DNA from 4 places in the Janthinobacterium sp. SUN026 genome. Region 1 is predicted to be linked to each of the others. Evidence: predicted binding sites of a transcription regulator. Region 1 holds the regulator's gene; each other region holds the start of a gene.

Region 1 (2,201 bases):
GCTGGGCCCGAACGGCGCCGGCAAGACCACCTCGTTCTACATGATCGTCGGCCTGGTGCCGTCCGATGGCGGCAGCATCGATATCAGCGGCGTGGATATCTCCAGCCTGCCGATCCACCGCCGTGCGCAGATGGGCCTGTCCTACCTGCCGCAGGAAGCGTCCGTCTTCCGCAAGCTGACGGTGGAAGACAATATCCGCGCCGTGCTGGAAATCCAGACCGTCGAAGGCCGTCCGCTGACGAAGGCCGAGATCGAGGAACGGCTGGATAAATTGCTGGCCGACTTGCAGATTGAAAAGCTGCGCGAGAACCAGGCGCTGTCCCTGTCCGGTGGCGAACGCCGCCGCGTGGAAATCGCCCGCGCGCTGGCCACCGATCCTCGTTTCGTGCTGCTCGACGAGCCGTTCGCCGGCGTCGATCCGATCGCCGTGATCGAGATCCAGCGCATCGTGCGTTTCTTGAAGGAGCGCAATATCGGCGTGCTGATTACCGATCATAATGTGCGCGAGACGCTGGGTATTTGCGACCGTGCCTACATCATTAACCAGGGCTCGGTGCTGGCGTCGGGACGCCCCGACGACATCATCGCGAACGAGTCGGTACGCCGGGTCTATCTGGGCGAACACTTCCGCATGTAAGCCAATGAAACAATCATTGCAGCTGCGCACTTCGCAGCACCTGGCACTGACGCCGCAGTTGCAGCAATCGATACGCCTGTTGCAATTGTCTACCCTGGAATTGCACCAGGAATTAGAGCAATTGCTGACGGACAATCCCTTGCTCGAACGCCTCGACGATCCGCTCGACCGTTCGCTGCGCCTGCTGTCCGACGGGGCCTTGAGCTCCACGGCCGCACCGGCCGAAGGGCCGCCCCAGCCACCAGGCCAGGAGGCGCCCGCAGCGCCGGCCGAAGCGGAAGCGTTTGACGGCGAGGGTGGCGACAGCCCGGCCGCCGCGGATGGCGGCGACAGCGACTGGAGCGAGGCGAGCCGGGGCAAGGCGCCCGACGACGAAGATTCGCGTCCGCAATTGGAGGCTCATCACTGCACGCTGCGCGAACACCTGATGGAGCAGATGCGCGTGACGGTGCTCGAATTGCGCGACCGCGCGCTGGTCGAGCTGATCATCGACGCGCTCGACGACAATGGCTACCTGGAAGAGTCGCTCGACGACATCCTGGCGCGCCTGCCGGAAGAGCTGGAAATCGACGCCGACGAGATGCGCACGGCCTTGTCGCTGCTGCAAAGTTTCGATCCGCCGGGCGTGGGCGCGCGCAACGCGTCCGAATGCCTGGCCCTGCAAATCAAGCGCTTGCCGCACATCGCCATGGTGACGCGGCGCATGGCCCTCGTGATCGTGGAAAAGCACCTGGCCTGGTTTGCCCAGCGCGATTTCAACAAGCTGAAAAAAGCCCTCGATTGCGACGATGAAGACTTGCGCGAAGCGCAGACGGTGATTCGCCAGTGCAATCCGCATCCGGGCGCCGTGTTCGCCTCGGACGTCTCCGATTACGTGGTGCCCGACGTCGTCGTCAAGCGCGCGCGCAATGGCTGGCAAGTCACCCTGAACAACGACGTCATGCCGCGCCTGCGCGTCAACGCCATGTACGCCAACTTGCTCAAGCAGGGCAAGGGGGAGGGCGCCATGGGCGCACAGTTGCAGGAAGCCAAGTGGCTGATCAAGAATATGCGCCAGCGCTTCGACACGATCCTGCGTGTGGCGCAGGCGATAGTAGAAAGACAAAAGAACTTTTTCTCGCATGGGGCCGTTGCCATGCGCCCCCTTGTGCTCCGTGAAATAGCTGATACACTGGGTTTACACGAGAGTACTATCTCGCGGGTAACAACTCAAAAGTACATGCTGACCCCGCACGGCATGTTCGAGTTGAAATATTTCTTTGGTAGCCACGTCGCCACCGAAGCGGGGGGCGAAGCGTCATCGACGGCGATACGGGCATTGATCGTGCAACTGACAGGAGCAGAAGACCCTAAAAATCCTTTATCCGACAGTAAGATTGCGGACATGCTGGGGGAACAAGGCATGGTGATTGCGCGACGTACTGTTGCCAAATACCGGGAAGCATTAAAAATTCCGCCAGTGAGCCTGCGTAAGTGTTTGTAAGTTTTTTTCGGTTCCTCTGCGGGCCGGATAGGATGGACCGCACGAACCCGATCATCTTTAGGAGTGTGTATGAATCTCACC
Region 2 (2,201 bases), on a different contig from region 1:
TGCGCCCGAGCAGCGCGGCGGCCCGCTCCAGGGTGGAGAGCGTCACGTCGCTGCCGGGATCGAGCAGGCGGTCGAGTTGCGAACGGCTCGTCTGCAGCAGCGCTGCCATGCGCGTCTTCGACAGCGATTGTTCCTGCATGGCCTGCGTCAGTTGCCACGCGATCACTTCCTTGATGGCGCGGGTTTGCGTTTGCTCAAAGATGCCTTCTTCCTTGAGGAAGTCGTCGAGACTGCTGCCGAGGTGGGGAGCGGTGGCGTTCATGTCAATTCCTTGTGGCGTTTGCGGGCCAGCGCCAGGTCGTCGTCCGGCGTGGCAAAAGCGGGCGCACATGGATGGTTGTAGCCGATGGCGGGCCGCATGGTGGCCCGCCAGATCAAACACTGTTCAGATAATTCGGCGGCCAGCGTCAAGCGGCCAGAATCAAGCGGCCAGCGTCAGGCGCCCAGCCACGGCAAGCCTGCCTTGCACCAGCCGCCGATCTGCTTGCGGTGGCCGTCGGCGTCCTTGTCGCCCTCGAAGCCTTCGAGGATGTCGAAGCAGTTGATATAGCCGTGTTCGGTCGCCAGCTTGGCTGCGTGGCGCGAACGCACGCCGGAGCGGCACAGGAACAGCAGCACCTCATCCTTGCCGGCCTGGGCCGCCAGCTGTGCGAGGAAGTCGGGATTCGGCACGCCGCCCGGGTAGGTGGCCCACTGCACCGCACCATGCTGGGTATCGGCGATGTCGACGCGGCCCACCCAGTCGCGCTCGGCAGTCGTGCGCACATCGATGAGCTTGACGGCGGCATCGCCTTGCAGCAAGTCATACGCTTCCTGCGGCGTGACGGCGCCGGCATACGGCGTACCTTCATTGGCCCGGCTGCGGGCGGTGGTCAGGATGTCGGCGGCGGTGGTCATGGCGTCCTCGATGAAAGTGGGCAGGTGTGTGTACGATTATAGTGCGCCGTCCGCGCCCCGCAAACGGGAATCCATGGTGCACGGCGCATGCACCACAACGAGGCATTTTTCGGTAATTCGCACAAAATGCACGATAATGGTGCGTTATTCGTTTTTTGCACTTGCTTAGTGCATTCTTGATTCGACGCAAACGCGCATGAAAATCGCGGGCAGGAAAACTTTCACTGGGATGGCAGTAATTTTGTTGCCGGCACCAGGGGGCTCCGGGAGCTGGCATGGAATCTGCTATGATCCTTATGAGTTTTGGTGGCACGCAATGTTTGCTTCGCTTCATCAGCCCAGACGCACTAAGGTCGGCTCACCCCACATTCATTTAGGAGATACGCATGGCAATGACAGCCGCAGAAGTCTTGAAGATGGTAGAAGAAAACGAAGTCAAATTCGTTGATTTCCGCTTTGCCGATACCCGTGGTAAAGAGCAGCACGTGACGGTTCCCGTGTCGCACTTCGACATGGACAAATTCGAGTCGGGCCACGCCTTTGACGGTTCTTCGATCGCTGGCTGGAAAGGCATTGAAGCGTCCGACATGATCTTGCTGCCGGATCCAAACACGGCCAATATCGACCCGTTCATGGAAGAAACCACCCTGTTCATGCAGTGCGACGTGATCGAACCGTCGGACGGCAAGGGCTACGACCGCGACCCGCGCTCGATCGCGAAACGCGCCGAAGCCTACCTGAAATCGTCGGGCATGGGCGACACCGCCTACTTCGGCCCTGAGCCGGAATTCTTCATCTTCGACAGCGTGCGCTGGAAGATCGATATGTCGGGCTGCTTCGTCAAGATCGGTTCGGACGAAGGTTCGTGGTCGACCGGCAAGGACATCGAAGGCGGCAACAGCGGCCACCGTCCTACCGTCAAGGGCGGCTATTTCCCAGTGCCACCAGTGGACAGCTTCCAGGACATGCGTTCGGAAATGTGCCTGATCTTGGAATCGCTGGGCATCCCGGTTGAGGTACATCATCACGAAGTGGCCGGCGCCGGTCAAAATGAAATCGGCACCAAGTTCTCGACCCTGGTCGAGCGCGCCGACTGGACGCAAAACCTGAAATACGTGGTGTGGAACGTGGCGCACAGCTATGGCAAGACCGCCACCTTCATGCCGAAACCTATCGTTGGCGACAACGGTTCGGGCATGCACGTGCATCAATCCGTATGGAAAGATGGCAAAAACCTGTTCGCCGGCGACGGCTATGCCGGCCTGTCCGATTTCGCCCTGTACTACATCGGCGGCATCATCAAG
Region 3 (2,201 bases), on a different contig from region 1:
CCCGCCTCGACGATGGCAGCGACTACGGCTTTGCCGTCAACACGGCGCGCATCGTGTCGAACAAGGCCTGGGCGGAGAAGAATCCGGCCGCGGCCAAGCTGTTCGAAGTGATGCAATTGCCCGTGGCGGACATCAATGCGCAGAACGAGCGCATGCGCCGCGGCGAAAACACGCAAGCCGATATCGCGCGCCATACGGCTGGCTGGATCAAGTACCACCAGCAGACGTTTGACGGCTGGATCGCGCAAGCGCTGGCGGCGGCGAAAAAGTAAGTTTGCGGCTGAGACAGGCGTAAAAAAAGTGGCTACCGATTTGGTAGCCACTTTTGCATTTTCAGCCTGTTTTTGTGGTTTTTGGTGAGTTTTCAGCCGTTTTCGGCCTATTTCTCTGCAAAACAGGCGTTTTCAGGTTTAATCCTTCAAGTCTTCGATCAGGTCGATGTATTGCTGTTGCGCCTCTTCCTTCGAGGTGCCGGCCAGGGCCGCCCAGGCGTCGAACTTGGCGCGGTTGACGAAGTCGGTCATGCCAGGACGCTCGCCCGTGGCGTCGCCGCTCGACGCTTGCTTGAACAAGGCGTAGATTTTCAACAAGGTCATATTGTCCGGACGCTCGGACAGGGTCTTGGAATCGAGCTGCGCTTGTTCGAATTGCTCTTGTAAACTCATGATGGCTCCTGTGTGCTGATGGAATCGCTGGAAAAGTGCGGCAGGCCCGGCGGAGTGGCCACCGTGCGTGCTGCAGTGCCTGACATCATAGTGAAAAAAGCGCGCCGTGCATTAGAGGACACACTCAAAACAAAAACGCCGCCGCTGCGTGAACAGGGGCGGCGTCGGTACAGTCGCTTGAGCGCTGCGGAGTCGGTGCTTATACGCCCAGCAGTTCGACGTCGAAAATCAGGGTGGCGTTCGGTGGAATCACGCCGCCGGCGCCGCGTGCGCCATAGCCCAGTGCTGCCGGGATGATCAGTTGGCGCTTGCCGCCCACTTTCATGCCTTGTACGCCTTCGTCCCAGCCTTGAATGACGCGGCCGGCGCCCAGCGGGAATTCGAATGGATCGTTGCGGTCCTTGCTCGAGTCAAATTTCGCGCCGGCGCTGCCGTCGTCGTTTTGCAGCCAGCCCGTGTAATGCACGACAACATTGTTGCCGGCTTGCGCTTCAGCGCCTTCGCCAACGGTGGTGTCGATGTATTGCAGGCCGGAAGCGGTAGTGGTGGTGGTCATGATTATCCTTGTGTAGGCGATGAAAGCTTCAGATTGTAGAGCAATGAGTTGCAAAGCGCCATTCCAGGCCTGGGACGGGGAAAAAACGGAAATTACGGCGATGTGTGGCTGCCGGCAGCATTTAAGGGGGGATTTCACACAATAAATACAGTGTTCCACGTAAAATGCATGTTTTGTATTTAACAGTGATTTTTGCCATGTTCCGCAGTCTACGCCGCCTTGTTTTTTCCTCGCTGTGCCTGGTTTCCGCAATATCGACGGCGCAAGCCGAAGTGGTGGTGGTGCTCAATTCCCGTGATGCTACGGTGCAACTGCTGGACCAGAAAACCTATGCTCCCCTGTCCACCTTTGCCGTCGGCAAGGAACCGCACCATCTGATGGAAACGCCGGATGGCAAGTCGCTGATCGTCGCCAGTTCCGTCGGCAACGAGCTGATCTTCCTCGACCCTGTGTCGGGCCAGATCCAGCGCCGCATCAGCAACATCCTCGACCCGTACCAGATCGGCTTTTCGCCGGACCAGAAATGGTTCATCTCGAACTCCTTGCGCCTGGACCGCATCGACCTGTACCGCTACGACGGCAAGAACCTGACCCTGGCCAAGCGCATCCCGCTGCCAAAATTGCCTAGTCATATGGCGTTCACGGCCGACAGCACCATGGCTTTCATTACGCAGCAGGGCAGCAACCAGGTCAGCGCCATCGACCTGGCCACGCAAACGGTGAAATGGACCATGCCTGTCGGTCCGGCGCCGGCCGGCATCACGATGACGCCCGATGGCAAGCATTTGCTGGTGGGCATCATGGGCAGCGATTACGTGGAAGTGATCGACTGGCGCACGCAAAAGACCGTCAAGCGCATCAAGGCGGGCGCCGGCACGCACAATTTCCGCGCGCTGGGCGACAACCGCATGACGTTCGTCTCGAACCGCGTGTCGAACACCATCAACATCATCGACCAGCAAACGCTGGAAAACGTGGGC
Region 4 (2,201 bases), on a different contig from region 1:
GGTCGTTCGTCACCACCGAACCCGCGTTCGGCAGCTTTTGCGCCACCGCATACGCCTTCCACTGCTTGATGAAGGCCGTATTCACGGGATTCTTGACGGATTCAAAATAATTCCAGGCCGCCAGATGACCGAGCAAGGGCTTGGTGTCGATGCCGCGCAACTCTTCCTCGCCCACGGAAAACGCGACGACGGGCACGTCCGTGGCTTTCAAGCCCGCATTGCCCAATTCCTTGTAGAACGGCACGTTGGAATCGCCATTGATGGTGGAAATGACGGCCGTCTTGCCGCCCGTGGAAAACTTCTTGATGTTGGCGACGATGGTTTGATAGTCGGCGTGGCCGAATGGCGTGTAGACCTCGCTGATATCGCTATCCTTGACACCTTTGCTTTTCAGAAAGGCGCGCAAAATCTTGTTGGTGGTGCGCGGATACACGTAATCCGTGCCCAGCAGCACGAAGCGCTTGGCGCCGCCGCCATCCTTGCTCATCAGGTATTCCACGGCGGGTATCGCCTGCTGGTTCGGCGCGGCGCCCGTATAAAACACGTTCTTTTCCAGCTCCTCGCCCTCGTATTGCACCGGGTAAAACAGCAGGCTGTTGAGTTCCTTGAACACCGGCAAGACGGATTTGCGCGACACGGACGTCCAGCAGCCGAACACGACGGCAACCTTGTCCTGCGCCACCAGCTGGCGCGCTTTTTCCGCAAATAAAGGCCAGTTCGACGCCGGGTCGACGACGACGGCTTCCAGCTTCTTGCCCAGCACGCCGCCCTTGGCATTGATCTCGGCAATCGTCATCAGCGCCACATCCTTGAGCGACGTTTCGGAAATGGCCATGGTGCCCGACAGGGAGTGCAAAATGCCCACCTTGATCGTGTCGGCGGCCAAGGCTGCCTGCATATAAGTGGACGTGGCCAGGGCCAGTGCGCCGGCGGCGGCCGCTTTCAGGATGATACGTCGTGACATGGGGACTCCTGTGATGGGTTCGTGGGGGTCGAGCTGGGCCTGCGATGTTGTTAAAGCAGAATGCATGCCAGCGCCGGCGGGCGTCCGCCATGGTGCACGAGGCCGGCGCCGCACGAAAAAAAACCTGGCTGCACAAGGACTGTGCAGCCAGGTTTCAAATTGCCGTAAAACGGTGCGTAGGACGCAACAATCCCGACATCAATCCTTGCACGGCGCGCCCCGCAGGCGGCGCCAGCCCTTGCGTCCCAGCGGGAACAGCAGCACGAAAGCGATCAGCCACGGCAGGATGTAGGCCATGGCCGTGATGGCGTTGGCCACGCCTTCCGACAGGTTTTCCGTGAAATTGCCCAGCGCGCGCTTGACGGGGCGCCAGAACGATTGCTTGCCTTCGGCGCTGATGGCCACGTTCAACAAGTCCGTATCGATGCGCTGCATCAATAGCGCGTTGGCGGCCGTCGCCTGCTCCAGCTCCACTTGCACGGTGGCCAGCTCCTTGGTCACCTTGATGAGGGCATCGACGTTGGTGCCCGAGCGCTTTTCCAGGTCTTGCAGCTGCGCCTGGTATTGCTTGAGCATTTCCAGGCGTTTCTTGCTGTCGAGCACCGGACGGCCCAGGTCTTCCACCTTGGTGCCCTGGCTGGTGACGTCGCCTTCGGCCGCGACCAGCGCGACCAGCTTCTTGATGCCGGCCGGCTTGGCGCGCATGCTGATGCGCGCATGCACGTAGCGGCCGCTGTCGACGCTGGAATCGAGCAGCAGGCAGCCGTTTTCCGTATCGGCCTTGCAGGCGGCGACCACTTTTTCATACAGGGGACGCACTTGCGCTTCGTGCGTATCGACGCTGACATTATGCTCATAGGCAAGAAACTCGCTGCCCTTTTCCTTGCCATCGAGACGCGCGGCACTCGATTGCCCGCCGCTCTCGCCCTTGCTGCCGCAGCCGGCCAGCAGCAACAGTCCAAACAGGCATATGGATATTTTTTTCATGATTTCTTTCTTTGGATTATTTTTGCAGCGGCAACAATTCGATATCGGGCAAGTGCGCCGCCACATCCTGCACCGTCGCATGGCCCGTCAGGGAGGCGATCACCTGCGGCAACGGCGCCGGCCAGATTTCCGGCAAGTCGCGCTCTTCGGGCGCCAGCACGGGAAAGGCCAGCTGTTCCCGTGGCGGCGTGAAGGCGGCAGCGACGCCGGGCTTGTTGCCGCGCGCATCGATGCGGTACCAGCCAAACTC

What was found. The regulator sigma-54, encoded in region 1, starts transcription at its own class of promoters, with help from an activator protein. The targets are predictions, from matches to a motif close to TGGCANGNAANCTGCTTT.
Region 2: a site for sigma-54 is predicted at 1,169-1,186, ahead of glnA (type I glutamate--ammonia ligase). Genes of this name have one in related genera too.
Region 3: a site for sigma-54 is predicted at 1,375-1,392, ahead of OX459_RS20455 (beta-propeller fold lactonase family protein). Genes of this name have one in related genera too.
Region 4: a site for sigma-54 is predicted at 1,017-1,034, ahead of urtA (urea ABC transporter substrate-binding protein). Genes of this name have one in related genera too.

What each region holds. Positions count from the first base shown of each region.
Region 1 is NZ_JAPQNU010000003.1:193,194-195,394, reverse strand. It holds gene lptB (LPS export ABC transporter ATP-binding protein) at 1-637, shown strand, start outside; gene OX459_RS15590 (RNA polymerase factor sigma-54) at 642-2,120, shown strand; gene raiA (ribosome-associated translation inhibitor RaiA) at 2,190-2,201, shown strand, end outside.
Region 2 is NZ_JAPQNU010000004.1:461,146-463,346, reverse strand. It holds gene OX459_RS20410 (Fis family transcriptional regulator) at 1-262, opposite strand, end outside; gene OX459_RS20405 (rhodanese-like domain-containing protein) at 436-897, opposite strand; gene glnA (type I glutamate--ammonia ligase) at 1,284-2,201, shown strand, end outside.
Region 3 is NZ_JAPQNU010000004.1:473,117-475,317, reverse strand. It holds gene proX (glycine betaine/L-proline ABC transporter substrate-binding protein ProX) at 1-272, shown strand, start outside; gene OX459_RS20465 (acyl-CoA-binding protein) at 411-665, opposite strand; gene OX459_RS20460 (FKBP-type peptidyl-prolyl cis-trans isomerase) at 865-1,221, opposite strand; gene OX459_RS20455 (beta-propeller fold lactonase family protein) at 1,419-2,201, shown strand, end outside.
Region 4 is NZ_JAPQNU010000001.1:1,601,510-1,603,710, reverse strand. It holds gene urtA (urea ABC transporter substrate-binding protein) at 1-964, opposite strand, end outside; gene OX459_RS07355 (DUF4349 domain-containing protein) at 1,163-1,951, opposite strand; gene OX459_RS07350 (transglutaminase family protein) at 1,968-2,201, opposite strand, start outside.